DNA from 3 places in the Streptomyces sp. NPDC004051 genome. Region 1 is predicted to be linked to each of the others. Evidence: riboswitches for the same ligand, from Rfam matches in the RefSeq annotation. Region 1 holds a riboswitch; each other region holds the start of a gene.
The links. Region 1 has a riboswitch for cobalamin ahead of ACWEQO_RS24095 (energy-coupling factor ABC transporter permease). Riboswitches for the same ligand answer to the same signal wherever they lie in the genome.
Positions count from the first base shown of each region.

Region 1 (10,128 bases):
AACTCGACGGACGCCTCCGCTCCGCCCGGCAGGAAGCCGCCCGCGCCCTGCGCGACCGCACCGACCTCTACGCCGACGGCGGCCGCGCCATCCGCCTGGGCGACCACCGCTTCGCCGTCACCACCCAGCCCCTCGACCTCACCGTCGTCCCGCACGGCGACACCCTCGCCTTCGCCCTCACCGGCACCGACTACCGCAGCCCCGTCACCGACCCCGCCCTCACCGAGGGCCGCCGCCACTGGGAGCGGCACCTGCCGTCCGAGTCGCCCGAGGTCTACCGCGCCGAACACCTCGCCGCCCGCCTCCTGCACGAGCACGGCCCCACCGCCCTGAACGGCGCCGACGACCTCGAGGCCCTGGTGCGCCGGGCCGCCGAGGAGGCCTACGACGAGGGGTACGAGCGCGGCGTCCACGACCACGACGCCACCGCGATCCTCACCGCCGTGCTGCGCCTGCACGAGGGCGCCGGAGCCCTGCGCCACGAGCCCGCCGCCCGCGCCCTCGCCCTGCTGCACTGGACCCACGCCACCACCGCCGCCGAGCGCGCCGACCTCACCCGCCGCGCCCGCTCCCTGGCCCGGGTCCGCGACGCCTTCGGCCCGCCCCCGGCACTCGCCGACCTGCACACCGAACTCGCCCGCACGATCGCCGACCGGCACCCCGGCGCGACCGCCCGACCGGAAGCCTGCGCCGCCTACCTCTTCGACGAACTCACCACCGGCCCCGACGGGTTCGTCATCAGCGCGCAGGCCCGCACCCTGCTCGACAAGTTCCGCCGCACCGTCGCCACCGAGGCCTACGACGAGGACCTGCCCGCCCTCACCGACCTCGACGCCCGCCGCCAACTCGTCGAGGCCTGGCTCTCCGCGTACGCCACCGCCACCGGCACCCGCCTCACCCCCGGCGACCTCGCCGAGGCCGTCGCCGCCGAACTCTGCCCCGACCAGCCCCGCCACGAGTCCGACGCACCCCTGACCACCACCGTGGAGGGCCTGCTCGGCACCCACCCCCGCATCACCGACCGCCGCCTGCCCCTCCGCCTGGACGAATTCCTCGCCCGCACCCAGGAGTTCAGGGAGCACGAGACCCCCGCCTTCCGCGCCTTCCAGCGTCGCCGCACCGCCCTGGTCGACGCCGAACGCACCCGGCTGCGCCTGGACGACCACCGCCCCCGGGTGATGTCGACCTTCGTCCGCAACCGCCTGGTCGACGAGGTCTACCTCCCCCTCATCGGGGACAGCCTCGCCAAACAGCTCGGCACCACCGGCGAGTCCGCACGCACCGGCACCGGCGGACTGCTGCTCCTGCTCTCCCCGCCCGGCTACGGCAAGACCACCCTCATGGAGTACGTCGCCGACCGGCTCGGCCTCGTCCTGGTGAAGATCAGCGGCCCCGCGCTCGGCCACACGGTCACCTCCCTCGACCCGGCCGAGGCGCCGAACGCCACCGCACGCCAGGAGATCGAGAAGATCAACTTCGCGCTGGCCGCCGGCAACAACACCCTCCTCCACCTCGACGACATCCAGCACACCTCGCCCGAACTCCTGCAGAAGTTCATCCCGCTCTGCGACGCCACCCGCCGCGTGGAGGGCGTGTGGGAGGGTGAGCCGCGCACTTACGACCTGCGGGGCAAGCGGTTCGCCGTCTGCATGGCCGGCAACCCGTACACCGAGTCCGGCGAACTCTTCCGGGTGCCCGACATGCTGGCCAACCGCGCCGACGTGTGGAACCTCGGCGACGTCCTCACCGGCAAGGACGACGCCTTCGCGGCCAGTTTCATCGAGAACGCCCTCACCGCCAACCCGGTCCTCGCCCCGCTCGCCGGACGCGACCGCGCCGACCTCGACCTGCTGATCCGCCTCGCCGAGGGCGACCCCACGGCCCACGCCGACCGGCTCACCCACCCTTACGCCCCCACCGAACTGGACCGCGTCCTGGCCGTACTGCGCCACCTGCTCACCGCCCGCCGCACGGTCCTCGCCGTCAACGCGGCCTACATCGCCTCCGCCGCCCAGTCCGACGACGCCCGCACCGAGCCGCCGTTCCGCCTCCAGGGCTCCTACCGCAACATGAACAAGATCGCCCAGCGGATCCAGCCGGTCATGAACGACGCCGAACTCACCGCCGTCCTCGAGGACCACTACACGGCCGAGGCGCAGACCCTCACCACCGGCGCGAAGGCGAACCTTCTCAAACTCGCCGAACTGCGCGGCACCCTCACCCCCGCGCAGGCCGACCGCTGGGACGAGGTGAAGGCCGCCCACCTGCGCACCCGCACCCTCGGCGGCCCCGACGACGACGCCCTCACCCGCGCGGTCGCCGCCCTCGCCCTCCTCGGCGACCGCATCGCCGCCGTCGAGTCGGCCATCACCCGGGCAGCCGACCCCCGCCGCCTCATGGCCGCCCCGGTGGACCACGGGGCGACCCGGCCGGAGGGGCGGCCGGCGCGGAGGCGACCGGAAGGAAACGGAGACCCGCAGCCGGAGAGGGGGTGGTGAACAGGCGGCCCCACCAGCAAAGAGCGAAAGCTGGAAACAACGGTTTCCTACTGGTAGACCTCGCCCGCCCGGGGAGAAGCTTCGTACCTCTCCTCCGCCTTCCTCTTTGCTTCGTCGGCGGAGAGCTTCTCCTGGGCCATGAGCTCTTTCTGCAGGTTTTCCTTCAGTTTTTTACTTCCCTCGACCGCTGCGTTCACGGACCACGGCGTCCGGCAGGCGTAGATCAGCAACGCGTTGTATTTCTTGAACGCCTGCGCGTTCTCGATGATGACGGGCAGTGGCGGAGTCTCGGCCTCCTTCGCGGCGGCGAACTGGGCAGCGACCTCGTCCGACCACTGGAAGTCCAGCAGGACCGCCACGTCGCAGTGGTCCACCAGCCCGATCACGCGGTCGATCTCCAGCGAGAGTTCGGTGGCGTGGTGGGGCCGGACGTACTCACCCGGTGCGTTCTTGGTGGGCTCCACCCCGGCGTTCGCAAAGGCATCGGGCAGCGACGCGAAGACCTCGGCGGTGGCCCCGATCCGGTTCAGGCTCCGCTCTTCCTGAACGGCGAAGCCGTACTGCCTCTCGGTGCCGACGGTGATGCGGTGCTTGTCCTCATAACCGTGGGAGAACCACGACAGCATGTGGGAGTGCCGGGGACCGGAGGGGCTCTTGAGCATCGCGACGGTTCCTCGGCCGAGACCCTCGATGTTGAAGGTTGCCGTCTCCAGCTCGGGCATCTGAGACTGCTGCGCTCGCCAGGCGCGATCGGCATCGAGGACAGCGGCCCTGGCCTGCTCTTCGTACTGCTCCATGGACTCCGAGGGCGCAGGGTGCTGCGCAGCCGATGCGCTGTGCCCCAACTCCGCGTTCATCGCATCCCTGGTCACACTGTTGTCGGTCAGCAATTTCACAGCCGAGTCGGTCGGCAGCTTCCTCAACTCCGTCTCATTGCGCGTGAGCTTGCGGAGCTCCTCCCACACCCAAGTCTTCTGAGCCGAGGTCAGGGGAGGACCTTCTCCGGCCCACTTCTGGTAGAAGTCACGCGAGGTTTTGAGCACCATCCGCTGGACGGCGCCGTCCTGGGCCGGTGCCGGCACCGGTGTGTGGCTGTGCTCCCCGGCCGTGGCACGCTGCACGCCCGTTGCCTCCTGCCCCAGCCTGGTCGCTGTGCTCTCGGCGTCGCGCTCCAAAGCGTCGGTGGGGTGGCTGACGCCCGAGGGGACGCGCCCCACTCGCTGCTGGCGGACGTGCTGCAGTTCGTGGCGCATGGTGTGGTCGTCCATGTCGGCCGTACTGCGGAAGACGATGCGGTTGGTCTTCGTGGTGTAGGCCTTGGCCCCGAGTGCCTCGGTCGAGCTGCGGTCGACGTGAACGCGGACATCGCTGAAGTCCTCGCCGCCGAAATCGCTTTCCATCTTGCGCTGGACGTCCGCCTGCATCGGGCTGCCCGAGGTCCGCGTCACCGCATCCACCTGGGCCATGGCGTCGGGCTGCACGGCCTGGTCATCGGCGAATCGCTGTGTGGCGGCGCCATGGTCACAGTCCGCACCGTGCTGATGGCGTTCCTGCTCCACCAGCCGGGCGACCGCGGCGTTGCCGATCGTCCGCTGGAGGGAGCGCGCGGCTGCGGGGGACATCCGTCCGATGCGCCCGGCGGCGGCCGTTTCGGGTCTGAAGGCGACCGGGGCTTGGTCGGCACGCCGAGGAAGCCCCCGCTTGTGGTCTGACTCCGCGAGGCGTCGCTGCCTGTCGGCATGCATGGCCGTTTCCTCTCGTGTGGGCACGTACAGGTCAAGTTCCCATGCTGTCGGGCCGGCCGACCGGGAAGAAGGGCGAAGAGGGCAGCCTGGGAGGAACACAGGACTGCCCGAATGTACTCGGCCTCGGTTGCTGGGAAGGGTGGCAATTCGTCAGAGGTGAGTTTCCGGGCCAGGAAGGTGCTTGCACCCGGGCGCCGGAACGCGCCCGCCTCCTGCGAGCAGGCTGCCCATACGGACGGCTTGCAGGAAAGGTGGAGCCGTGGAGACGTGGGCTCGTGAACCGGCCCTCCGCGCGGGGAAGCCCGAGCGGGGGTCATCCGCTGTCGGCGGGCTCTGCGGGCTCCGCGGTCAGCGCAGCCAGTTCCTCCGGGGTCCGGGGCCCGGTGGCCGGATCTGCCAGCAATCCTTGCCGGTGCAGCAGTCGGGCCGCCGCGATCCCCCACGGCAGCCGCAGCCCCGCCGCCGCGAGCAGGTCCGTACGGGCCAGCATCGCGGCCGCGGGGCCCGTGCGGGCGCCGGACGGGGTGAGCAGCGCCGCGTCGTCGGCCCAGCGCAGGGCGAGGTCCACGTCGTGGGTGGCCATGACGACCGTGGTGCCGTTCGCGCGCAGCCCGTCGAGGGTGGCGAGCAGCCGCTCCTGGCCGTCGGGGTCGAGCCCGGCCGTCGGCTCGTCCAGGATCAGGACCCGGGGCCGCATCGCCACCGCGCCCGCGATCGCCGTCCGCTTGCGCTGCCCGTAGGAGAGCAGGTGCGTGGGACGGTCGGCGAGGGCGGTGATGTCCAGCGCGGCCAGCGCCTCCGTCACCCGCGCCCGCACCTCCGCGTCGGACAGCCCCAGATTGAGCGGCCCGAACGACACGTCCTGGCCCACGGACGCCGCGAACAGCTGGTCGTCCGGGTCCTGCACCACCAGCTGCACGGTCGTCCGCAGCCGGGTCAGCCCCTTGCGGTCGTACCGGACGGGCCGACCCGCCACGGTCAACTCGCCCTCGCACGGGCGCAGTCCACCGCTCAGCAACCGCATCAGCGTCGTCTTGCCGCTGCCGTTGCGGCCCAGCAGGGCGAGCGCACGCCCCTCCCGCACCTCGAAGTCCAGACCGGTGAGCACGGCCGGGCCGTCCTCGTACGCGAAGGACGCGTTCCGCAGCGCGACCAGTGCGGGCTCGCTCACGACAGCGGCCTTTCCAGGAGAAGGGCGAAGGTGGCCAGCGCGACGAGCAGGGCCAGGCTCCCGACCGTGAAGCGCACCGAGACCCGCGCCTCCGGCACCAGCACGCGCAGCGTGCCGTCGTAACCGCGTCCGGCGAGCCCCGTCTGCAGCCGCGCCGCCCGGTCGAAGGAGCGGACGAACGCGGTCGCGCCGAGCCCGCCCAGCGAACGCCAGGCCGCCGCCCGGCCGGTGTGCCCGAGCCGGGCCGCCTGCGCCTCCCGGACCCGGCGCACCGAGGCGAGCAGTAGGAAACTCATCCGGTACGTCACCAGCGCCACGTCCACCAGGGGAGCGGGCACACCGGCCCGTACCAGGCGCGGCAGCAGGTCGGACATCGGCGTGGTGAAGGCGAACAGCAGCACCCCGAGGGAGGCCGCCGAGGTGCGCAGCAGCAACTCCCCGGCGCGCAACGGCCCGTCGTCGGCCCAGGCCACGAACCCGCCCGGCCCGCCCACCCGCACCAGCAGCGGCAGCGCCCCGGTCACGCAGAAGCCCAGCGGCACCCGGTAGGCACGCCACAACCGCCGCCCCGGCACCCCCGCCGGGCCCAGCAGCACCGCGAGCGCGGTCAGCAGCACCAGGACCGCGCCCGGCCAGGGCGGCAGCGAGATCGCCAGCACGGTGAGCCCCAGTCCGAGCACGGCCTTGTCCACGGGATGACGGCGGCGCCAGCGACTGCTGTGCGCCGCCGCGTCGATCGGCAGCACGGGGGATCAGGCCCCGGGTCCCGTAGGGGCCGCGTCGTCGACGTCCGCCTCGGTGGTGGAGGCCCCCCGCTCCCGTTCCGCCCCCTGCCGGCGTCCTCGCCGCAGTCCGAAGTAGTACGCGAGCACGCCCGCGCCGATCGCCGCCTGGAGGGCGAACAGCGCCGACTCGATCTCCCCGGACGGCGGTTCGTACAGCGGCGAGAACCACGGCTCGTAGTCCGGGTCGATCTCGGTGATCGCGATCTCCGCCTCCGCGTCCGCGCCCGCGAACGGCTCCTCCTTGTGATCGCCGAGCCCGAACACCAGCGGCACCACGGCGAGCACGGCCACCAGGAGCAGCAACAGGGAGTTGATCTTCGCGTTACGGCTCATCGGGCCACCGCCTCACCCGAGTCAGAGCCGGCGCCCGAGTCAGAGCCGGCGCCCGCGCCCACCGTCTTCTTCCCGATCCCGGCCACCAGCACCCCGAGCCGGGTCAGTTCGCCCTTGCTGGACTGCACCAACAGGCGCATCACCAGCACCGTCAGCAGCCCCTCGCTCACCGCGAGCGGGATCTGCGTGACGGCGAAGATGGAGCCGAACTTGCCGAGCGCCCCCGCGAACCCGCTGCCCGGGTCGGGGAAGGCGAGCGCCAGCTGCACGCTCGTCACGCAGTACGTCGACAGGTCGGCGACGAACGCGCCGCAGAACACCGCCACCATCAGCGGCGCCCCGGACCGCCGCGCCAGCCGGTAGACCCCGTACCCCGCCCACGGCCCGACGACCGCCATCGAGAAGACGTTGGCGCCGAGCGTGGTCAGCCCGCCGTGGGCGAGCAACAGGGCCTGGAACAGCAGGGTGATGGTGCCCAGCACCGCCATGACCGGCGGCCGGAACAGGACGGCGCCCAGCCCGGTACCGGTGGGATGGGAACAACTCCCGGTAACCGAGGGCAGTTTCAGCGCGGACAGGACGAAGGTGAACGCTCCCGACGCGCCCAGCAGCAGCGTGCTCTCGGGATGTTCCCTGACTTCGCGGGTGAGCGACCGGGCTCCGTGGACGACGAACGGCGCCGACGCGACGCCCCAGGCGACCGCGTGCGCCGGCGGTAGAAAACCCTCGGCTATGTGCATGACTCGGCAGACCCTCTCCAGCACCTCGTGGATGGTTGACGCGCCTTGGCCGGTCTCCTGGCTGACGGGTACCACCGCCCGTGCTCCGCCTTCCCGGGTCCGAGGGGGACCCAGTGGCTGCCTTTCGGTCCTGTCGGGGGACAGGGCCTGGGGCCGGAGCCGGACTTCCCGATCACAGTGGCGAGGGCCGCACCGGTATCGCACCGGATTTCCCGTTCACCAAGGCGAGGCGACACTAGACCCCGTCCCGGGCCGCTGACAAGCACTTCCGGGGGGCGCACGGACAGCGCCCGGCAGCGCGCGCCCGGCGGACCCGGCCCGTCGAAGCGCGGGAATGAGGGGAGGGGGTGCTGGGCAGAAACCTGCTGCAACTAATATGCAACAACGAGATCCGGGCAGCAAAGGTGTGACATTCGATGACGACCCGACGAATAAAGGGTGCAGCCGTCGCGGCGACCATGGCCGCCGCGGTCGCCGGGTGCTCGGCGCCCGGCGGCGGCACGGACGGCGCCGCGGGCGGCGGGTCCGCCGACTCCGTGGTGATCGGGGTCCCCAACGAGCCGGACACCCTGAGCCCGCTGCTCGGCTACGGCAAGGACGGCAATTCCAAGATCTTCGACGGGCTGCTCGCCCGGGACGCCGACCTGGAACTCGAGCCCGCCCTCGCGAAGGCGCTGCCCGAGATCACCGACGACGGCCGCACCTACACCTACACCCTGCGCCCCGGCGTGAAGTTCAGCGATGGCGAACCCCTCACCGCCGAAGACGTGGTCTACACGTACGAGACGGTCCTCGACGACAGGACCAACAACACCGCCAAGAGCGAACTGGACGCCGTCAAGGAGGTCAAGGCGGACGGCGACGACAAGGTCGTCTTCACCCTCAAGTACCCCTACGCGGCCTTCCCGGCCCGCACCGTCCTGCCCATCGTCCCCGAGCACGTCGCGGGCGAGCAGGACCCCAACACCGGCGCCTTCAACACCGAGCCGATCGGCACCGGACCGTACGTCCTCACCGGCTGGAGCAAGGGCGAGAAACTCACCTTCAAGGCCAACCCGGACTACTGGGGCGGCGCGCCGAAGGTGAAGAAGCTCACCATGGCGATCATCGCCGACGACGACGTCCGCGCCACCCGGCTGCGCTCCGGCGACCTCGACGGCGCGACCCTCCCGCCCAACCTCGCCGCCACCTTCGAGAACGACGACGCCCGCAAGACGTACCGGGCCACCACCTACGACTTCCGCGCCGTCACCCTCCCCACCGGGAACAAGATCACCGGCGACACCACGATCCGCCGCGCCCTCGACCTCGCCGTCGACCGCAAGGCCATGGTCGACAAGATCCTCGACGGCGCCGGCCGCCCCGCCTACGGACCGCTGCCCCTCGACGACCCCTGGTACGCCAAGGACGTCGAACGCCCCCAGGACCTCGCCGAAGCCAAGAAGATCCTCGACCGCGACGGCTGGAAGGCCGGCCGGGACGGCATCCGCGCCAAGGACGGCGCCCGCGCCGCCTTCACCCTCTTCTACCCCTCCGGCGACAAGGTCCGCCAGGACCACGCCCTCGCCTACGCCTCCGACGCCAAGAAGGCCGGCATCGACGTCAAGGTCGAGGGCGCCACCTGGGAGGTCATCGAACCCCGCATGGGCAAGGACGCCGTCCTCGCCGGCTTCGGCAGCACCGGAGACCCCGACTTCGGCCTCTACACCCTGCTGCACTCCTCCCTCGCCGGCGACGGCTTCAACAACATGCCCCACTACGACAACCCCGCCGTCGACGAGGCCCTCGAAACCGGCCGCCGCGCCCAGGACCCCGACGACCGCAAGGCCGCCTACGACGACCTCCAGCGCGCACTCGTCAAGGACCCCGGCTACACCTTCCTCACCCACATCGACCACCTCTACGTCCTCGCCGACCGCTGGGGCGACCTCACCACCCAGGTCGAACCGCACGAGCACGGCTTCGCCAGCGGCCCCTGGTGGAACGCCGAGGACTGGCAGCCCGAGAAGTGAAGACCCTGCCCTGGGCGGCAATGGGACACCTCGTGGCACGGCGGGCCCTGCTCGCCGTGCCCGTCCTCCTCGTCGTCACCTTCGGCGCCTTCGCCCTCGCCGCCGCCTCCCCGTTCGACCCCGTCAAGGCCTACGCCGGAACCGCCGCCCTCGGCGCCGACCAGGAAACCCTGGACCGGCTCCGCGACAACCTCGGCGTGGACCGGTCCTTCGCCGTCCGCTGGTGGGAGTGGCTGACCTCCGCGGTCACCGGCGACCTCGGCCACTCCAGCGTGATGCGGCAGCCGGTGGCCGAGGCGATCGGCGAACGGCTGGTCTGGTCGACGCTGCTGTGCACCGTCGCGTTCGCCGTCGCCGTCCTCCTCGGCACCCTGCTCGGCGTCCTCGCCGCCCGCCGCCCCGGCTCGCTCCTCGACCGCACGGTCACCTCCCTCGCCTACTCCCTGGAGGCCGCGCCGGTCTTCTGGATCGCCCTGCTCGCCGTCTGGATGTTCGCCCTCCACCTCGACGTCCTCCCGGCCGGCGGCCTCACCGACACCGGCAGCGAACACGTCACCGCAGGCCAGGTCACCAGCCACCTGATCCTGCCCGCCGGCGTCCTCGCAATCTCCCAGCTGCCCTGGTTCACCCTCTACGTCCGCCAGGGCGTCGGCGACGCCCTCGCCGAGGACCCCGTGCGCGGCGCCCGCGCCCGCGGCCTCGCCGAACGCACCGTCCTGCTCGGCCACGCCCTGCGCTCCGGACTGCTGCCGGTGCTCACCCTCATCGGATCCCGCGTCCCCGAACTCATCACCGGCGCCCTCCTGGTGGAGACCGTCTTCAGCTGGCCCGGCATCGCCGCCGC
Region 1 covers NZ_JBSGHG010000026.1:27,857-37,984, forward strand. The annotation lists gene ACWEQO_RS24070 (DNA repair ATPase) at 1-2,498, shown strand, start outside; gene ACWEQO_RS24075 (eCIS core domain-containing protein) at 2,546-4,243, opposite strand; gene ACWEQO_RS24080 (energy-coupling factor ABC transporter ATP-binding protein) at 4,557-5,414, opposite strand; gene cbiQ (cobalt ECF transporter T component CbiQ) at 5,411-6,160, opposite strand; gene ACWEQO_RS24090 (energy-coupling factor ABC transporter substrate-binding protein) at 6,167-6,532, opposite strand; gene ACWEQO_RS24095 (energy-coupling factor ABC transporter permease) at 6,529-7,272, opposite strand; cobalamin riboswitch at 7,303-7,511, opposite strand; gene ACWEQO_RS24100 (ABC transporter substrate-binding protein) at 7,689-9,284, shown strand; gene ACWEQO_RS24105 (ABC transporter permease) at 9,305-10,128, shown strand, end outside.

Region 2 (10,128 bases), on a different contig from region 1:
ACCTCGGCCAGGTCCGCGTCGCTTCTCCAGTTGCGGGCGTCGATCAGCGGCAGCAGACCGGCGCCGTACGCGCCCGGCTTGGAGCCGAAGATGCGGGCCGTGGCCCGGCGCCGGTCGCCGTGTTCGGCGGTGTCCTCGTCGGCGTGGGCCTTCACGAAGTTCCGGTCGGCGGGCTCGTCCAGCTCCGCCACCGTCCGTACCGCGTCGTCGATCAGCCCGACGACGTGCGGGAACGCGTCCCGGAAGAAGCCGGAGATGCGCACCGTGACGTCGATGCGGGGCCGGCCCAGTTCCTCCAGTCCGACCACCTCGAAGCCGGTCACCCGGCGCGAGGCGTCGTCCCACACCGGGCGGCAGCCCAGCAGCGCCAGGATCTCGGCGATGTCGTCGCCCTGGGTGCGCATCGCGGAGGTGCCCCACACCGTCAGGCCGACGGACTTCGGGTACGCACCCGTGTCCTGCAGGTACCGCTGCACCAGCGAGTCCGCCAACGACTGCCCGACCTCCCAACTCAGCCTCGACGGGATCGCCTTGGGGTCGACGGAGTAGAAGTTCCGGCCGGTCGGCAGGACGTTGACCAGCCCGCGCGTCGGCGATCCCGACGGGCCCGCCGGGACGTAACCGCCGTTCAGCGCCCGCAGGATGTTCCCGATCTCGTCCGTGGTCCGGGCGAGCCGGGGGACGACCTCGGTGCAGGCGAACTCCACCACGGCCACCGCGTCCGGGAGTTCGGCGCCCAGCACCTGGCGCACCAGCGGCGCGCTCTGCCCGACCGCCCAGCCGCGCTCCTCCATGCCCTCCGCGATCCGCCGGCACAGCTGCTCCAGCAGGTCGATCGCGTCGGAGGCCGACCGCGCGGGACCGTCCACCAGGTCCGTCAGCTCGGCCGGCACCTTCAGCGGGGCGCCCGGCTCGGCCAGCAGCTCCTTCTCCACCAGCCCGAAGTGCTCGGCCAGCGAAGCCCGCAGCCCTGGCAGCGCGTTCGCCTGTCCGCCCCACACCTGCGAGGCGCGCAGCACCGCGAGCACCAGGTTGACGCGCGGCTCGCCGACCGGGCCGCCGCCCAGGATGTGCAGTCCGTCGCGGATCTGCACGTCCTTGATCTCGCACAGATAGCCGTCGATGTGCATGACGAAGGAGTCGAAGTCATCGTCGTCCGGCTGGTCGTCCACGTGCAGGTCGTGGTGGAGCTCGGCCGCCTTGACCAGCGTCCAGATCTGCGCCCTCACCGCCGGGGCCTTCTCCGGGTCCAGGTCGGAGACCAGGGCGTACTCGTCGAGGAGCTGCTCCAGCTTCGCCAGGTCGCCGTAGGTGTCGGCACGGGCCATCGGCGGGACGAGGTGGTCGACCACCGTGGCGTGCCCGCGGCGCTTGGCCTGGGTGCCCTCACCGGGGTCGTTGACGATGAACGGGTAGATCAGCGGGAGGTCGCCGAGGACGGCGTCCGGCGCGCAGCCCCCGCTCAGCCCGAGGCCCTTGCCCGGCAGCCACTCCATGGTGCCGTGCTTGCCCATGTGCACGATCGCGTCGGCGCCGAAACTGTTCTCCAGCCACCGGTAGGCGGCCATGTAGTGGTGCGACGGCGGCATGTCGGGGTCGTGGTAGATGGCGATGGGGTTCTCGCCGAAGCCGCGCGGCGGCTGGATCATCACCACGACGTTCCCGAACTGCAGGGAGGCCAGCACGATGTCCTCGCCGTCGACGTACAGCGAGCCCGGCGGCTCGCCCCACGCCTCGGTCATCGCGTCCCGCAGCTCCGGGTCCAGCTTCGCGAACCAGGCCCGGTAGTCCGCGAGCGGCACCCGGGCGGGCGCGGCGGCCAGCTGGTCCTCCGTCAGCCACTCCACGTCGTGGCCGCCCGCCTCGATGAGCCGGTGGATCAACTCGTCGCCGTCGTCGGGGTATCCGTGCACCCCGTACCCCGCGTCCCGCAGGGCGTCCAGCACCCGTACCGCCGAGGCGGGGGTGTCGAGGCCGACCGCGTTGCCGACGCGGGAGTGCTTGGTCGGGTAGGCGGTGAAGACCAGCGCGAGCTTCTTCTCCGCGTTGTCCAGGTGCTTCAACCGGGCGTGCCGTACGGCGATCCCGGCGACGCGTGCGGCCCGCTCGGGGTCGGCGACGTAGACCGGGACGTCGTCGGGGCCCTGCTCCTTGAAGGAGAACGGGACCGTGATCAGCCGGCCGTCGAACTCCGGGATGGCGACCTGCATCGCCGCGTCCATGGGGGAGAGGGCGGCGTCCGACTCCTCCCAGGCGGCGCGCGACGACGTCAGGCACAGCCCCTGCAGCACCGGGACGTCCAGGTCGGCGAGGGCCCCGATGTCCCAGGCCTCGTCCTCCCCGCCCGCCGACGCCTGCGAGGCGTGCGTGCCGCCGGCCGCGAGCACGGTGGCGACCAGGGTGTCCGCCCGGCCGAGGATCTCGTACAGCCCGGGGTCGGCGCCGCGCAGCGAACCGCAGTACACGGGCAGGGCGTTGGCGCCGTGTGCCTCGATCGCGTCGCAGAGCGTGTCCACGAAGGCGGTGTTGCCGCTCAGTTCGTGGGCGCGGTAGAAGAGCACGCCGACGGTCGGACGGTCCGCCGAGACGGTACGGGAGCCGTGCACCCCGTACTCCGGCATCCGGCGCGGCTCCTCGAAGCCCTCGCCGGTGAGCAGCACGGTGTCGGACAGGAACCGGGCCAGCTCGGCCAGGTTGTCCGGGCCGCCCTCCACCAGGTACTTCAGTGCCTCCGCCACGACGCCCGCGGGCACCGACGACTCGGCCATCAGCTCCGCGTCCGGCACGGCCTCGCCGCCGAGCAGCACCGTCGGGATGCCGGACGCCCTCAGCGCCGCGAGCCCGTCCTCCCAGGCGCGCTTGCCGCCCAGCAGCCGTACGACGGCGAGGTCCGCGCCGTCGAGGAGCGCGGGCAGTTCGGCCGCCACGTCCACGCGGGTCGGGTTGCCGATCCGGTAGGAGACGCCGGTGGCGGCGCGGGCCGCCAGCAGGTCCGTGTCGGCGGTCGACAACAACAACACTGTGCTCATGCGGGCGCTCCCGGTGGAATGAAAGGCAGTCCTTGCGGCGCGCCCGACTCGATGAGCCGCCAGAGCGCGTCCGTGTCCGCGTGCTGTTCGATCAGGTCGCCGAGCCGGTCGAGCTGCTCCTCGCGCAGCGCGGCGAACGAGGTGTCGGGGGCCGGCACGAAACGGCGCCCCGCGGCGGCGGCCACCTCGCGCAGGAAGGCCCGGCGGAAGCCGTCGGACTCCAGCGAGCCGTGCCAGTGCGTGCCCCAGGTCTGGCCGACCCGGCAGCCGTCCAGGCTGTGTCCGCTGTCATCGGAGATGAACGCTGTCCCGCCGGTGACGTCGGCGACCCCGTGATGGATCTCGTACCCCTCGACGGGCTCCCCGAGGGCTTGTCCGACGGGACGGGTCAGCGTCTTCTCCCGCGCGAACCGCACCCGTACGGGCAGCAGTCCGAGCCCGTCGACGTGTCCGGCGCGGCTCTCGACCTCGTCCTCGATGTGCTCGCCGAGGATCTGGTAGCCCCCGCAGATCCCCAGCACGGGCCGCCCCTCGGCGGCCCGCCGCTCCAGGGCGTCCGCCAGCCCCCGCTCGCGCAGCCACTGAAGGGCCCGCACGGTTCCGCGGGTCCCCGGCAGGACGACGAGGTCGGCGTCGGCCAGTTCCTCGGGCCGGTCCACGAACCGCACGACGACGCCCGGTTCGGCGGCCAGCGCGTCCAGGTCCGTGAAGTTGGACATCAGCGGCACCGCGCACACGGCGACCCGCAGCACGTCCTCGCCGACCGGCGGGGCGACGGCCGACTCCCGCACGGCGCCGCGCAGGGAGACGGCCAGGCCGTCCTCCTCGTCGATGCCGAGCCCGTGCCGGAAGGGCAGGACGCCGTACGTGTGCCGTCCGGTCAGGCCGTGCAGCATGTCGAGGCCCGGCTCCAGCAGCGTCACGTCGCCCCGGAACTTGTTCACCAGGAACCCGGCGACCAGCGCCTGGTCCTCGGGGGAGAGCAGGGCGACGGTGCCGAAGAAGGAGGCGAAGACCCCGCCGCGGTCGATGTCGCCGACGACGAGGACGGGGAGCCCGGCGTTCCTGGCGATCCCCATGTTCACGATGTCGGTGCGCCGCAGGTTGATCTCGGCCGGGCTGCCGGCCCCTTCACAGATCACCGCGTCATACGTGCCCCGCAACTGTGCCAGGCAGTCCAGTACCGTGCCCAGCAACTGCTGTTGCCGTCCACCGTGGTAGCCGCGCGCGCTCAGCTCGCCGACCGGCCTGCCCAGCAGCACCACCTGGCTGCTCCGCTCGCCGCCCGGCTTGAGCAGCACGGGGTTCATCAGCGCGGTCGGCTCGACCCGGCAGGCCTGGGCCTGCATGGCCTGCGCCCGTCCGATCTCGGCGCCCTCGCGGGTCACGAACGAGTTCAGTGACATGTTCTGCGCCTTGAACGGCGCGACCTTGACGCCCTGTCGTGCCAGCCACCGGCAGATCCCGGCGGTCACCACGCTCTTGCCGGCGTCCGAGGTGGTACCGGCGACCAGCAGACCCCCACCGCTCATGACCTGTGCCCCTTCCCGGAGGTCCGTGCGGCGGCGATCCGCGTGCCGATGATCCGCGTACCGGCGATCCGCGCGGCGGCGCCGACGCCGAGCGCCAGCCAGCCCACGCGCCGCGAGAGCCGTACCGCCCGGTCGATGTCCGCCGTGGCCACGGGGCGGCCGGTGCCGTTGAGGACGGGCCGGTCTTCGACCCGCCCGGCGTAGGACAGCGTTCCGCCGAGCCGCACGCCGAGCGCGCCCGCGAAGGACGCCTCCACGAGGCCGGCGTTGGGGCTGGGATGCTTCGCGGCGTCCGCGCGCCACGCCCGGACGGCGCCCCGCGGGTCCGGTCCGGCGGCCGCGGCGAGCACGGCGGTCAGTCGTGCTCCGGGCCATCCGGCGACGTCGTCGAGGCGGGCGGAGGCCCAGCCGTAGCGCCGGTACCGGGGCGACTTGTGGCCGACCATGGCGTCCAGGGTGTTGACGGCCCGGAACCCGAGCAGCCCCGGCACCCCGGCGACGGCGCCCCACACCAGGGCGCCCACCACGGCGTCGGAGGTGTTCTCGGCGACGGACTCCACCACCGCGCGGGCGATCCCGTCGGCGTCCAGCGCCTGCGGGTCCCGCCCGCACAGGTGCGGCAGCCGTGCCCGCGCGGCCTGGACGTCCCCGGCCGTCAGCGCCCGCCCGATGGCACGGGCCTCCCGGGCCAGCGACGTCCCGCCGACGACGGCCCAGGTGGCGGCGCCGGTCAGGGCGACCGAGGCGGCGGGGGAGGACTGTACGCACCGGGAGGCAAGGCTGCCCAGGGCGACGGCCCCGCCGACGCAGACGGCGGTGTGCAACGCGCCCCGGCCGCGGTCGTCCCGCCACAGCATCTGTTCCACGGCAGCCGCGGCCCGCCCGAAAGCGGCGACCGGATGCCCTCGGCGGGGATCGCCGAGGAGCAGGTCGCCGAGGAGGCCGGCGGCGGCGCCGTACGCGAACTCGCGATCGGCACCCACGGGTTCAGCCGGTGGGGGATCCGGTGGGAACGCCCGCCCCGAGCCGGGACGGGGCGTTGCTGGTCGACCTCGACGGGCAGCCGGGCATGGCGATATGTCCTCACTCAGGGTGTCCACGCCCTGGTTCGACGAGACCGGCGGTGAGAGTTCCTGGCTCCCGGGGTGTGCACCCCGGTGACAGTGGCGGGACCGCGCCGGACTTCCACCGGCTTCCTCTCCTGCCGCCGCATTGGCATCCGGCAGTTCACCACGGCCCGGAAGAACCGTCAACCTGCCTTTGACCTGCGAGGCTGAAGTGTGCTGAGGCCCACAGAGGGGCTCCGGTGGGGGGAACGCGAACGGGCGGTGCGGGGCTTCACACCCCGCACCGCCCGTCGGACGGAGACGACCTCGGTCAGGCCACGATCAGGTAGATCCCGTACGCCACCGCCGCCGTGCAGGCCGCGAAGCAGGCGTAGGCGCCGGCGACCGCCAGGGCCGCGGACTGGCCCTGGGCCACGGCCCGCTCATGGCGGGACAGGCCGACGATGCCGAGGGTGAACAGGGCCACCAGGGCCACGGTGACCACGAGGCTGACGCCGAAGACGGAACCGAGGGCCGCCCAGTCGATCTGCATGGTGCTCTTCTTCCTTCGTCTCTTCCTTCGTGCCGGGACGCGGTCAGACGGTGGTCTTGGCGGGCGGGTCGGCGGGGGCCGGGGCCGGGATGGTGGCCGAGAGATCGCCGGCCGGAGGCGGGGTCACCGCGGCCATGGCGACGGTCACCACGCCGGCGGGCTCCTCGGCGGCGGCGGCCGGGACGTCGGCGTCGTCGTGGTCGTTGACGTTGGTGTGGTCGACGACCTCCCGCCGGGAGATCTTCCAGATCGCCGCGCTGGAGACGACCAGGAAGACGGCGACGACGGCGGTGCCCCAGCTGCCGGCTCGGCAGACCAGTTCGGCGATGGCTCCGACCAGGGCCGCCGCCGGCAGCGTCAGGCCCCAGGCGACGAACATCCGGGTGGCCGTCGACCAGCGGACGACACCGCCCTTGCGGCCCAGGCCCGCACCCATCACGGCACCGGAGACCGAGTGCGTGGTGGAGAGGGAGAAGCCGAGGTGGGAGGAGGCCAGGATGACCGTCGCGGCGCTGGTCTGGGCGGCGAAGCCCTGCTGCGGCTGGAGGTCCGTCAGGCCCTTGCCCATCGTGCGGATGATGCGCCAGCCGCCGAGGTAGGTGCCGAGCGCGATGGCGACGCCCGCGGAGACGATGACCCACATGGGCGGGTCGGAGTCCGGGGCGAGGGCGCCGCCGGCGACCAGGGCCAGGGTGATGATGCCCATCGTCTTCTGCGCGTCGTTGGTGCCGTGGGCCACGGAGACGAGGCCGGCGGAGGCGATCTGACCCGCCCGGTAGCCCTTCTCGGACGCCTTGCCGTCGGCCTTCTTGCCCAGGCGGTAGGTCAGCCGCGTGGCGAACATCGCGGCGACGCCGGCCACCAGCGGCGCGGCGATCGCGGGGATCAGCACCTTGGTGACCAGGACGTCACCGTGCACCGCGCCGAAGCCCGCCGAGGCGACGGTGGCGCCGATCAGGCCGCCCATCAGGGCGTGCGAGGAGCTGGACGGCAGGCCGACCAGCCAGGTCAGGAGGTTCCAGAGGATCGCGCCGACCAGTGCGGCGAAGATGACCTCGGGCCGGATGCCGGCCTCGTCGACGAGGCCTTTGGAGATCGTGTTGGCGACCTCCACGGAGAGGAAGGCGCCCACCAGGTTCAGCACGGCGGACATGGCCACCGCGACCTTGGGCTTGAGAGCACCGGTCGAAATGGTTGTCGCCATCGCGTTCGCGGTGTCGTGGAAACCGTTCGTGAAATCGAACGCGAGTGCGGTTACCACCACAATCGCGAGGATCAGCGAGAAGCTTTCCATTTACCCAGGCAATCGTTCGAAGTCATTGGCGCGTTGAACGTAGGTAACCTGAGTGAACAGAAGATGAACTGGGATGGGCGACGGGATGACCTTGAGGGGTGTGAACGCCCCCTCGGACGGCCCCGCATCCACCATGCCCCACCCGCGGCGGTGCGGCTGAAGGGCTGTGACCCCGTCGGCGGACGTCCACGGCCGGCCGTGGATCCGTTGAAGAGACCTTCGTCACCCGGCAGGATCACGGCATGACCGAACAGCGACGCCGTGCGAGCGAGGAGAAGGCGCGCGCCTGGACCGGCCTCGTCGAGGCCGCCCGCCGGACCGTCTCCGACGGGCTCGTCGTCGGTACCTCCGGAAACGTCTCGGTACGGGTCGGTCCGACCGTACTGGTCACACCGTCGGGGGTGCCCTACGACCGCCTGACCCCGCACGACGTGACCGGTGTCGACCTCACCGGCCGCCAGGTCCTCGGCACCCTGGTCCCGACCAGCGAGCTGCCCATGCACCTCGCGGTGTACCGCGCGACCGGCGCCCGCGCCGTGGTGCACACACACGCCGTGCACGCGACGGCGGTCTCCACGCTCGTCGACGAACTCCCGCTCGTCCACTACATGGCCGCCGCGCTCGGCGGGCCCGTCCGGGTCGCCCCGTACGCGACCTACGGCACCGAGGAGTTGGCCGGACACGTGCTGCGCGCCCTCGACGGCCGCACCGGCTGCCTCCTGAGGAACCACGGCACCCTCACCCACGGCGCCACCCTCGACCAGGCCTACGACCGCACCGCCCAGCTGGAGTGGATGTGCAGGCTCTGGCTGACCGCCTCGTCCGTCCCGGGCCGCTCCCCGGCCCTCCTGTCGGCCGACCAGCTGGCGGAGGTCGCGGACCGCCTGCGGGGCTACGGGCAGCGCGACTGAGAGGTCACCCGGGCAAGACGTCCACTGGCCGGGGGGCCGGTCCGCCGGGACACTGGGTTCCGTGCGCACTGTCAGAGCGACGGCCGCTGCCGTCACCGCCGTGATAGGTGCCGGAGCCGCCGCGGTGGCGGCCGGCCGGCTCGCCAGCGACGCGGCACTCAAGGCGCCGCCGGGCAGACCGCTGCCCACCGAGCCCCGGCTCACCGTGCACGGCACCGCCGCCGGCCAGATCAGCCTCACCCGGGACCTCGCCGCCCTGCGCCCCGGCCGCTACGGCCTCACCGGTGACGACTCCCACGCGGTCGTCGGACCCGTACTGGAAGGCATGTCGGACTCCGCCGACACCGTCGTACGCCGTCTCGAACGCGTCGTGCGGGGCACCCTGAAGCCCGGCGACCGGGCGTGGCTCACCCCGAACCTGTACATAGGCGACCCGGGTGCCGCACTGGGCCTGGACCACACCGACGTCCTCGTCCCCGGCGAACTCGGCCCCCTTCCCGCCTGGTTCGTGCCGGGCGTCCGGGAGACCTGGGTGATCGCGGTGCACGGCCTCGGCACCACCCGGGAACACCCCATGAACCTCATGGAGTTCCTGCACCGCCACCACTTCCCGATGCTCATCCCCTCGTACCGGGGCGATCCGGGCGCGCCGCGCTCGCCCGACGGCCTCAACCACTTCGGCGAGACCGAGTGGCGCGACCTCGACGCGGCGATCCGCCACGCGCTGGACGCCGGTGCCCGACAGGTCGTCCTGCTCGGCTGGTCCACCGGCGCGACCATGGCGCTGCGTGCCGCGGCCCGTTCCACCCTGCGCGACCGCATCGCCGGACTCGTCCTCGACTCCCCGGTGCTCAGCTGGGAATCGACCCTGCGCGCCCTCGCCGCCGCCCGCCGCACCCCGGGCGTGCTGCTGCCGCTGGCGGTCCGCGCCGCCCAGGGCCGCACCGGCCGCTACGGCGACCACCACCCCGGCACGACGGAGGCGGAGCACATCGACGTCCCCACCCTGATCGTCCACGGCCCCGGCGACGTGGTGGCCCCCTGGCGGCTCTCCCACCGCCTGGCCGCATCCCAGCCCAACACAATCACCCTGCTCACGGTCGCAGACGCTCCGCACGGCGCCATGTGGAACGCCGACCAGGACACCTACGAAGAGGCCCTGCGCCGCTTCCTCACCCCGCTCATGTGACCTCCGCACCTCCCGCGGGTGACCCCCGTGCCGGCTCGGCGGTCCCCTCCGGCTCCTCCGGCCGCTCCGGCTCCTCCGGCTTCTCCGCCCCGGCGGGTGGCGGGGGCCGGGCGGACGGGGGAGCGGGGGCCTCGCCGGGGATTCCGCTCGGGGCCGCGGCGCCGGCCTGCCACCGCCCCTCGACCGCCCGTGCGACCCGCTGCGCCGGCCCTCTCCGTCGCCGCCCGTGACATTCCGTTTGGGTTTTCGGACCGTCAACCGCAAGACTGCACCCGTGACGTCCCGTATCCCGCGCGACTCCAGGCTTCGACTTGTCCGCCCGCGACCCCTGGCCGCCGCCCCCAGGGCGATGAACCAGCAGCGCTCGCGCCGTCCTGCGCCGCGCCCTCCGGAAGGCACACCGGCCCCCGCGGAGCTGGCCAGGACGGCACGCTCCGGTCTGGCCGGAGCGGCCCGCGTCGCCCGCTGGGCCGACGCCGCCCTCGGACCCGGCCGGAGCAGCAGCGCCACCGCCGCCGGCAAGGCCATCCTCTCCGACGCGACCGCGCGATGGGCGGCCGACGACCTGGGCCTG
Region 2 covers NZ_JBSGHG010000001.1:49,837-59,964, reverse strand. The annotation lists gene cobN (cobaltochelatase subunit CobN) at 1-3,029, opposite strand, end outside; gene ACWEQO_RS00295 (cobyric acid synthase) at 3,026-4,561, opposite strand; gene ACWEQO_RS00290 (cobalamin biosynthesis protein) at 4,558-5,544, opposite strand; cobalamin riboswitch at 5,670-5,808, opposite strand; gene ACWEQO_RS00285 (hypothetical protein) at 5,939-6,160, opposite strand; gene ACWEQO_RS00280 (anion permease) at 6,204-7,454, opposite strand; gene ACWEQO_RS00275 (class II aldolase/adducin family protein) at 7,697-8,365, shown strand; gene ACWEQO_RS00270 (alpha/beta hydrolase) at 8,427-9,554, shown strand; gene ACWEQO_RS00265 (hypothetical protein) at 9,829-10,128, shown strand, end outside.
Region 2: it holds a riboswitch for cobalamin, as region 1 does, so the genes downstream of both, ACWEQO_RS00290 (cobalamin biosynthesis protein) here and ACWEQO_RS24095 (energy-coupling factor ABC transporter permease) in region 1, are expected to answer to the same signal.

Region 3 (10,128 bases), on a different contig from region 1:
GCCGCGGACGGCGACCCGGGTCAGCCTCCCCGACTCGTCGGTGAGCAGCCGGTGGGCCCAGGTCTCCAGGAGGAGGGTGAGGTTGGGGCGGCGGTCCATGACGGGGTGGAGGTAGGCCACGGAGGCGGAGGACCGCAGGTTGCCCTCCGGCTCGTAGGCCAGGGAGAAGAAGCCGGTGCCGTCGGCGAAGGGCTCGGCGTTGAAGTCGTCGATGACGGGGACGCCGGTGGCGCGGGAGGCCGCGGTGACGAAGTCCTCGGCGATGGGGTTGCGGTCGGCCTCGGCCACCGGGACGATCTTGGTGAGCAGCCGGTCGCGGTAGGGGAGGATCGTCGCCGGGTCCCAGCCGGTGCAGCCGTGGGCCACCCAGTCGTCGAGGTCCTGCGGCAGCGGCAGGAAGCTGATCAGCGTGTTGTGGGAGGAGCAGCCGCCGAGCACCCGGGCCCGTGAGTGCAGGATGTGGGAGTTGCCGCGCGGCTGTTCGACGGTGGTGTAGCCGTAGTCGAACTCCGTGCCGAGCAGGTTGATCCAGTTGCGCAGACGCAGGATGCGTTCGTCGCCGACGTCGCTGGGGCCGCCCTCGATGACGCAGACACGGCAGTCGGGGTCCTCGCTCAGACGGGCGGCGAGCACACAGCCGGCGGTGCCGCCGCCGACGATGACGTAGTCGTAGGAGGACTCGGCGCCGTGCGGGGTGGTGGAGGCCATGGGGTGCCTTTCTTCGGTGGCCGTCGGGAGGGGGCGGGTGGTGTGCCGCGTCGTGCTGCCGGGCCTGGCCGGTCAGCCCTTGAACCAGCCGGAGGGCGCCGGGGCGAGGTTCTGGTAGATGTGCTTGGCCTCCTGGTACTCGCGCAGGCCCGTGGGGCCCAGCTCGCGTCCGACGCCGGAGCGGCCGAAGCCGCCCCACTCGGCCTGCGGTACGTAGGGGTGGAAGTCGTTGATCCACACGGTGCCGTGCCGCAGCCGCTGGGCGACGCGCTGGGCGCGGCTCGCGTCGGAGGTCCACACGCCGCCGGCCAGGCCGTAGCGGGTGTCGTTGGCCAGTTCCACCGCCTCGTCCTCGGTGTGGAAACGCTCGACGGTGACGACCGGTCCGAAGACCTCCTCCTGCACGATGCTCATGGACTTGTCGCAGTCGGCGAAGACCGTCGGCAGCAGGAAGAAGCCGCGGCTGAGCGCCGGGTCGTCGGGGCGGGTGCCGCCGGTGACGAGCCGGGCGCCCTCCTCCCGGGCGGCGGCGATGTGGCGTTCGACCTTGTCGCGGTGTTCGGCGGAGCTGAGCGGGCCGCTCTCGGTGCCCTCCTCCATGCCGTTGCCCAGGCGGATCGACCGGGCGCGCCGGGCGAGGGAGTCGACGAACCGGTCGTACAGGGAGTCCTGGACCAGCAGGCGGGAGCCGGCGGAGCAGACCTGCCCGGCGTGCAGGAAGGCGGCGTCCAGCGCGTAGTCCACGGCGGCGGCGAAGTCGGCGTCCTCGAAGACGATGTTGGGGTTCTTGCCGCCCAGTTCCAGGGCGACGGTCTTCGGCCCCTCGGCGGCGGCGGCCATGATGGCGCGTCCGGTGGCCAGGCCTCCGGTGAAGGACACCAGGTCGACCTCGGGGTGACCGGTCAGGGCCGCGCCGACGGTCGCCCCGGAGCCGAGCACCAGGTTGGCGACGCCGGGCGGGGCGCCGGCCTCCTCGATCAGCCGGATCATGGCGATCGTGGTGAGCGGTGTGGTCTCGCTGGGTTTGAGGACGAAGGTGTTGCCGGCGGCCAGCGCCGGCGCCACCTTCCACGAGGCCTGCAGCAGCGGGTAGTTCCAGGGGGCGATGAGCGCGCACACCCCGACCGGCTGGTAGACGACGCGGCTGAGGACGTCCGGGCCGACGTCCACGACACGGCCGCCGTCCTTGCCCGCGAGTTCCGCGAAGTAGCGGAAGGCGTTCGCCACGTCCTCCACGTCGAAGCGGGACTCGGTCAGCGTCTTGCCGGTGTCGGCGGTCTCGGTGCGGGCGATCTCCTCCTTGTCGCGCAGCAGCAGGTCGTGAACGCGCATCAGGAGGTCGGCGCGCCGGCGGGTGGGGGTGTTCGCCCAGTCCCCCTCGTCGAAGGCACGCCGGGCGGCGCGCACCGCGCGGTCCACGTCGGTGGCGTCCGCCTCGTCGACGGTCGTGACGACGGAGGCGTCGTACGGGTTGACCACCTCCCGCCGCCCGCCGGCCGCCGCCTTCGTCCACTCGCCGTCGATGTACAGCTCGCCCACCGCGGGGCCTCCTTCGCGTCCGGCCGGTACCGATCGGTTGCCGGTCGGCACCACGGTCATCGTGCGGTCGGCGGCCACGAGGCGCACGGCCACCGTCGCGACCGGGTGGTCCGGGTACCCCGGGCGGGCTAACGAACGGCCGGGGCTGGAGGGCCGGCGGAGCCGGGCGAAACAATCCGGGCGGGACGAGCCGGGCGGAACGAGCCGAGCCGGGCGGAACGATCCGGGCGGGACGAGCTGGATGGGGCGAGCCGGGCCGGGCGGGACAAGCGAGCCGGGCGGGGCGGGACGAGCGGGCCGGGCGGGGCGGGACGAGCGGGCCGGGCCGGGCGAGCCGGGCGGGAGGCGTGTGCGGAGGTGGCGCGCGGGGTGTCGTCCCGGCGGCGGGCGCCCCTGCGTCAGGCCGGTGCCGGTGGTCCGTCCCGGCCGGCCAGGCAGCAGTCGCCGCACTTCGAACCGTTCGGCACGCGGTAGTAGAGGCAGCAGCTGCGGCGGCGGAACGTGAGACCCGGTCCGGTGATCACTCCGGTGCCCACGAGTCGTCCGGTGTCCAGCAGCCGGGTGGTGAGGCCCGTGAGCGGCTCGTGCAGCTCGGGGTGGGCCGACAGCAGGACCTGGGCCGATCCGACGAGTGCGGAGGCGGCGTTGCCGTCCAGCAGGCGCGGGGCGATCTTGACGTGCAGTCCGGCCTCGATCGCGCGCAGCTGCCGCATCACCTGCTCGTACAGGGCGAGAGCGGGGTCGGGGAGCCGCTCGGCGTGCCAGCCGGCGGGCCGGGGCAGGCGGAGGGCCGGCCCGTCGTCGGCACGCCGCAGCTCCGCCAGGTCCGGGACGATCCCGTGCATCAGCACGCACGCCAGGGCGGGGGACCAGAGGCGGGCCGCGTGTCCGAGGTGGGCGATGGACACGCCGATCCGCGGTTCGCCGGTGCGGTACCGCCGGGTGACGGCTGCGGACAGGTCGGTGAAGCCGCGCGCGGAGGCCGGGTCGAGCAGGCGCCGGCCCTCGTCCGGGCCGCCGACGGGCAGGACGAAGAAGCCGCCGAGGGCCGCCACCTCGTGCAGGGCCGCGGTGACGGCCTCGGCGGGCGCCTGAGCCTGAGCGTATCCGGTCATGCCGGGGCGGTTCCTTTCCGTCGGGCGGCGGCGCCGGCCCGGAGGGGGCGGCGGCCCGGTGAGCGCGGTTTCAGGGGGCCGTGCCCCGCCGTGGCGGCCTGACGGTGTAGAGGTCGAGGATGTCCGGGAGGGGTGCGACGCCGGGGCCGCCGGCGTGCGCCCAGGCGATGATGTCCTCGATGGCGTCGGGGTCGTTGACCAGCCCCAGCCAGACGGGCCGGCCGCCGGCCGCCCGGCCCGCCGCGGAGGGCTGGACGACGATGACGTTGGCCTGTTCGCACAGGTCCAGACAGGCGGAGACCCGTGTCGGAACCGCCGCCCGCAGACGCGCCGTCTGCGCCGCGTGGTCGACGCCGGGCACCTTGGAGCTGCCGCAGCAGCAGTCCCGGCACACCACGACCCGGCAGGGGGCGGGGTTCGCGTCGCGTGACATGCGGCCTCACCCCTCTTCCCGGGCGGATCCGCCCCGGTCGAAGTCCCTCAGCTCCGCGGCGAGTGAGCTGACGGCCGCGGGGTTGCGCGGGCTCTCCACCAGGTCCACGTAGTCGAGGACGACGATCCGGTCGTTCCTGACGGCCGAGACCCGGGCGAGCGGCGGGTAGGACTTCAGGAACTTCCGCTTCTGGTCGGCGCCGGTGTCCCCGTAGTCGTTGATCACGATCACCTCCGGGTCGCGTTCGACGACGGTCTCCCAGCCGACCGTCGTCCAGCTGTCCTCGAGGTCCTTCATGATGTGGTCGCCGCCCGCCTTGGTGATGATGTCGTGCGGACCCGCGTACGCACCCGAGGTCAGCGGCTTGTCCCGCCCGTCGTCGTAGAGGAAGACCCTCGGGCGGTCCGCGCCCTTCGGCGCCTTCGCCTGCGCTTCGGCCACCTGCTTCCGGAACTCCGTGACGAGGGCGGTGGCGCGGTCCTCGACGTCGAAGATCCTGCCCAGGTTCCGCAGGTCGGTGTAGAGGGCGTCGAGCGGCGACATCACGCCCCGTGCCTTCCCTCTCCCGTTGCGGCACGACTCGCTCAGCAGATACGAGTCGACGCCCACCTTTTCCAGCTCGGCGGGGGTGAAGCCGGTTCCCTCGTTGAAGCCGTAGTTCCAGCCGGCGAAGACCAGGTCGGCGCGGGCGTCGAGGACCAGTTCCTTGTTGATCCTCTCCTTCGAGAGCCACTCGGTCTTCCGGTAGGCGTCCTTCCAGGGAACGGAGGTGAGGTCGCCCTTGTCGTCGGGCATCACGTAGCCCGCCATGTGCCCCTCGAGCCCGAGCGCGAACATGATCTCGGTGATGCCGACGTCGTTGGTGACCACGCGCCGGGGCGCCTTGTCGTAGGTCTTCTTCTCTCCGCAGTTCTCCACGGTCACCGGATAGTGGCCGTCACGGGCCGCGGAACCGTCCTTCTCCTCTTCCTGAGAGGTGACCTGCGCACCGCAGCCGGTGAGGAGCAGGGCCGTGGCGAGCGCGAGTGCGGCGGGGCGTGCCGGGTGCGGCATGGTGACGGTGACTCCTCAGGTGGCGGACTGGGCGGGCTGATCGGACTGGACGGACCGGGCGGGCAGGAGACGGTCGAAGAGCAGCTGTACGGCGCCGGTCTCCGGATGCGGGACGCGGTGCGCCCGCACGCCGAAGACCTCGGCCAGCAGCTCGGCTGTGAGCACGTCGTGCGGAGCGCCGGAGGCGACGATCCGGCCGCCGTGGATGACGTGGAGCAGGTCGCAGTGGAGTGCGGCGAGGTTGAGGTCGTGCAGCGCGGTGAGCACCGTCAGCCCGCTGCCGCGCACCAGGGCGAGCACCTCCAACTGCTGGGCAATGTCCAGGTGGTTGGTGGGTTCGTCGAGCACCAGCACCCGGGGTCGCTGGGCGAGCGCCCGGGCGATCAGGACCCGTTGCCGTTCGCCGCCGGAGAGGGTGAGGAAGCCGCGGTCGGCGAGGTGGGCGGCGCCGACCCCCGCCAGCGCGGCCTCGCACGCCCCGCGGTCCTCGTCGGTGGTCCGGGCCGCCGACCGCTGGTGCGGCAGCCGTCCCATCGCCACGACCTCGGCGACCGTGAAGTCGAATTCGGTGACCGCCTCCTGGGGCAGTGCGGCCACCCGGCGGGCGCTTTCCCGCGCACTCATGGCGTACAGGTCCTCGCCGTCGAGCCGGACCGTACCGGCCGAGGGGCGCAGCGCCCGGTAGACGCAGCGCAACAGGGTCGACTTCCCGCTGCCGTTGGGCCCGACCAGTCCGACGAGCTGCCCCTCGTCCGCCCCCAGCGTGACCTCTTCCACCAGCCGGGCGCCGTCGGCCTCGACGGTCAGTGCGTCGACGTCGACCCGCATCACACGCCTCCGAAGGTGTAGGAACGGCGACGCATCAGCAGGACGAAGCACGGCACGCCGATGGCCGCGGTCAGTACGCCCACGGGCAGTTCGACCGGCGCGAGCACCACGCGGGACAGGATGTCCACCCAGATCAGCAGGACGGCTCCGGCGAGTGGCGCGACGGCCAGCAGCCGCCGGTGGTCGGCGCCGACGAGCATCCGCACGGCGTGCGGAACCATCAGTCCGACGAAGCCGATCGCCCCGCTCACCGCCACCACCGCCCCCGTGACGGCCGCGGAGACCAGGAACAGCTCCTTGCGCAGCCTCTCCGGGCCCACTCCCAGCGCGGCGGCCGTCTCGTCGCCCATGGCCAGGGCGTTCAGGCGACGCGCCGACCATCCGAGGTGGACGAGGCCGCCGAGCACCGCCCCCGCGGCGATCGGCACGGAGGCCCAGTTGGCGCCGCCGAGGCTGCCGAGCAGCCACATCATCGCGGACCGGGCCGCCTCACCGCGCTCGGCCGCGAACACCATGAACGTGGTGACGGCCGAGAAGCCGTAGAACATCGCGGTGCCCGTCAGGACGAGCCGCAGCGGGCTCAGGCCGCGCGGGGTACGGGCGATCGCGTACACCAGCACCATGGCCAGGAGCGCGGAGAGGAACGCCGCCGTGGACAGGGCCCAGACGCCGAGCGCGCCGAAGGCCCCGAAGATGAGCACGGCGTTGGCGCCCACGGCCGCGCCCGAGGAGATGCCCAGCACGTACGGGTCGGCGAGCGCGTTGCGGACCATGGCCTGCACCGCGACGCCGATGGCCGACAGCCCGGCCCCTACGATCGCGGCCAGCACGGCCCGGGGGAAGCGCAGCTCCCAGACGATGGTGTACGCCGGTACCTGACCGGGAGTGATGGACCCGCCCGTCGACCCGGCCCACAGATGGTGCAGCACCTCGCCCCAGGAGATCCCCGACGCCCCGATCCCCACCCCGCAGACGAGGGACACGGGCAGAGCGGCGCCCAGGCCGATCAGGAGAAGGGGCAGCGGTACGCGTCCGGAAGACATGGTCCCGGCTCCGGTACGGGGCGTGCGCGCAGGCGTGGCGGGTTCGGTTTCGAGGGTGGTGGCCACGGACGGGTCGCTTTCGCCTCAGGCCGTGCCCCTACGCAACAGAAGGAGCGGCCCCGGGCGGCGGGCGCCCTGCGCAGCACCTCTCGCAGTCCACGGCGAATGACAGGAGCCTTCACACCGCGGGTAATCGGGCTTGCGGGGCCTTGGAGGGGCTCCGCCCACCGTTGCGGGTCAGCGCCGGAATTCGACCGGACTTCCCCCGCGGGGCAGGTGCAGCTTAGCGCGCTTGCTGGAGCACCCCCGCCGGTGGTGGCGGAGATCACCCCCGCCGCTGCGAACCCGGCACTCCCACCGGACCTCCGCATCTGCCCTGCTCAACGGCCTGACAGGCCGTCAGCGGACGGGCACGGCGAGGTGCTGGAGGTGTGCGGCCGGCTGATGCACGGCATCGGGAACCTCCGCGTCGGCGCCGACCGTGACCCCGACCACGATGCACGCCGACTGGTCGCACTTCTCGTCGCAGGACTGCACCGGCCCCGGACCGAGGCGGGTCCGGGGCCTGGTGCCGAGCGGTGCGGCGGGGAGCGGTTCAGCGGGGAGCGGTGAGCGGCCGGGGCCCCCGGCCGGTTCAGGCGGTGGTGCCGGCCGTTCCGCCGCCGCCGGTGGTGACGCCGCCGGCCGGCTTGGCCGCGGAGAAGGGAGGCGTGTCCTGTCGGCACGTCGTTCCGACCGGCGGGAGGGTGCCGTCGACGAGGTAGCGGCTCTCGTGCGCCTTGACGCAGCTGCTGGGGTTGATCAACGCGGTGTGCCCGTAGCCGTCGTTGGTGAGCAGGCGTGCGTTGGCCAGTTCCTCGGCCATGGCCTGCGCGTTCGAGTAGGGAGTGGCGGGGTCGTAGGCGGTGCCGACCACCAGGACGGGGCGGGCCGTCGGCTTGTCCCACGGGCCGCGGTAGCGGTCGGCGGCGATTGCGGGCCAGGTGGCGCACCCTTCGGCGGCCCAGGTCCAGAAGCGCCCGGCGTCGCCCGCACGAGCGGCGGCAGCCTCCTCCATGGCGTGGTAGGCCCCGGGGTCACGCGGGTTGGGGCTGTCACCGCAGAACACCGCGGCGCCCTGCTCCTCGCCCAGGTACGGGGTCGGGTCCGGGACCGCCGGTGGGAGCGGGGACGAGGCCGGCTCCGGGGCGCGGCCCCGCCACAGGTCCTGCAGCCGGCCGGCGAGGTCCGTCCAACCGGGGTGGACGACGTAGAGGCTTTTCACCGCGTCGGCGACGGTGCCGGCGTAGGTCCACGCGCCCACGGGCTGCTTCCGGAGCCGCTGCATCAGCTGGTCGAACTTGGTCCGGGTCGCCTTCGGGCCGCCGGCGGAGAAGGCGCAGTGGGCGGTGGTGGTGGACCCGCACAGGGCGAGGAACCGGTCCAGGGTCGCCGCCGCGCTGCGGTCCGAGCCCATGCGCAGGAACGTCGTGAGCCGGGGGTCGTGGTCGGACGCGTGATGCGTCCAGGCCTGCGGGTCGATGTTGCTGTCGAGGACCATGGCGCGGACCTTGCCGGGAAAGAGGTTGGCGTAGGTGGCGCCCAGGATCGTGCCGTAGGAGATCCCCTGGTAGGTGAGGTGCGGCTCCCCCACCGCCCGGCGGAGCAGGTCGAGGTCGCGGGCGGTGTCGGTGGTCGACACATGGCGCAGCAACTCGGGGTCGCGCTGTCCACAGCGCCGGGCCAGGTCCCGGGACGCGGCGATGAAGGCCGCCCGTTCCTTCTCGCCCACCGGGAAGCCCGCCGGTCTGCCCGCGTTCCATTCGGCGGCCTCCTCGGGACTGGCGAAGCAGTTCACCGCGGTGCTGCTGCCGACTCCCCGGGGGTCCCAGCTGACGATGTCGAACCGTTCCCGCACCTCGCGCGGGAACTTCTCGTAGTTCTGCGGCATCTGCACCGTTCCGGGGCCGCCGGGGCCGCCGGGGTTGAAGAAGAGGGTGCCGATGCGCCGGCCGGGGTCGGTCGCCTTCCGTCTGACGACCGCCAGCTCGAGGGTGCGGCCACCCGGTCTGCCGTGATCCAGCGGCACCTTCGCGGTCGCGCAGTCGAACTCGCTGCCGCGGACGCAGGGGCTCCAGTCCAGTCGCGGGACGGGCACCGAGGGTGCGGGGGTGCCGCCGGCCACGGCGAGGTCCTGGCCGGCCAGTACGGTCGAGCAGGTCACCAGCGCGGCGACGAACGCGGTACGGCGTCTGCGGACCGTTGTGAATCGGCGTATGAGGGGCATGGGCATACTCCGTTCGTGGGTTCTCCGTGGCTGAGCGCCCCGGGCCGCCGACGCCCTGGCCGCGGTGCGCGTCCGGGTCCACCACACAGCGGCCCGTCGGTGCGCGCGCGGCGGTACAGCCGAATGGCCCAGTCCCCGCGCTCCGGCCCGGCACGCGGTGGTAAGCGGCACCGTCCGTCCGGGCCTGCGGCCCACCCAGCGGGGGCGGATCGGCGAGCCGCCGGCCGGGAGCGGTCCAGGCGCGGCGCGGCCCGCTCCCCACCGGTGAGCTGCTCGTCGTCACCCGGCGGTGGCCGGCGCGTGGGAGGAGGCCCCGCGGGCCGGGCCGGCGAGAACGTCCCGCCTGATGGTGTCTTCAGGCGGCGGCCGGCCCGCCGCTCAGCGCGGCCACGATCTCCTCGTCCTCGAACTCTCCGGTGGGCGTGAAGCCCAGCGACGCGTACAGGCGGGCGGCGGGGGCGTTCTCCGGGTGGTAGGAGAGCCGGATCTCGCGGCAGGACGGCAGCGTGGCGAGGCGTCGTATCAGGACGCGCATCGTGGCGCGGCCCACGCCCTTGCCCTGCTCGGCGACGTCGACGACCATGCCGCCGATCCAGTGGGCGCCCTCCTCCTCGTCGTACGCCCACATGACGTGGCCCACGACCTCGTCACCGGCCCGGACCGCGAGGGAGGTCCAGGTTCCGTCCCGCAGGGAGAGCAGCAGATAGCGTGCGCCGAGGGCGGCCACGAACCGGCGCTGGTCGTCGGCGGGGGCCACGTCGGCGACGGCACGCCAGTTCTCGTCCGTGATCTCCTCGAGCACCACGCACCGGCCCTGGCGGTCGGTGTCTTCCTTCGTCATCAACCCTGTTCTTTCGCTCGATACGGGTAGGACGGCCCCGGGCGGGCCTGGTCAGTCGTCGGCGTGGGCGCCCCGTAGGTCCGCGCCCGCTGCCCGCCTGTTCAGCGCAGCAGGTCCTCGGGGCTGCGGGGGACACCCCGGATGTGCCGGCCGGCCTGCTGTATGGCGGTGAGGAGTCCGTGGCCGGTCTCGGCCATGACCAGCCCGTCGACGACGGCTTCGCGCATGACGCCGACGGTGTCCTTCACGGGGATCCCTTTGCGGCGTGCGTAGTGGCCCGCCTCGCCGTCGTCGGTGATCCA
Region 3 covers NZ_JBSGHG010000007.1:8,559-18,686, reverse strand. The annotation lists gene ACWEQO_RS10575 (GMC family oxidoreductase) at 1-708, opposite strand, end outside; gene ACWEQO_RS10570 (aldehyde dehydrogenase family protein) at 781-2,247, opposite strand; gene ACWEQO_RS10565 ((2Fe-2S)-binding protein) at 2,646-3,362, opposite strand; gene ACWEQO_RS10560 ((2Fe-2S) ferredoxin domain-containing protein) at 3,433-3,795, opposite strand; gene ACWEQO_RS10555 (ABC transporter substrate-binding protein) at 3,802-4,848, opposite strand; gene ACWEQO_RS10550 (ABC transporter ATP-binding protein) at 4,864-5,676, opposite strand; gene ACWEQO_RS10545 (FecCD family ABC transporter permease) at 5,676-6,719, opposite strand; cobalamin riboswitch at 6,887-7,007, opposite strand; gene ACWEQO_RS10540 (hypothetical protein) at 7,119-7,256, opposite strand; gene ACWEQO_RS10535 (alpha/beta hydrolase) at 7,354-8,985, opposite strand; gene ACWEQO_RS10530 (GNAT family N-acetyltransferase) at 9,341-9,826, opposite strand; gene ACWEQO_RS10525 (hypothetical protein) at 9,928-10,128, opposite strand, start outside.
Region 3: it holds a riboswitch for cobalamin, as region 1 does, so the genes downstream of both, ACWEQO_RS10545 (FecCD family ABC transporter permease) here and ACWEQO_RS24095 (energy-coupling factor ABC transporter permease) in region 1, are expected to answer to the same signal.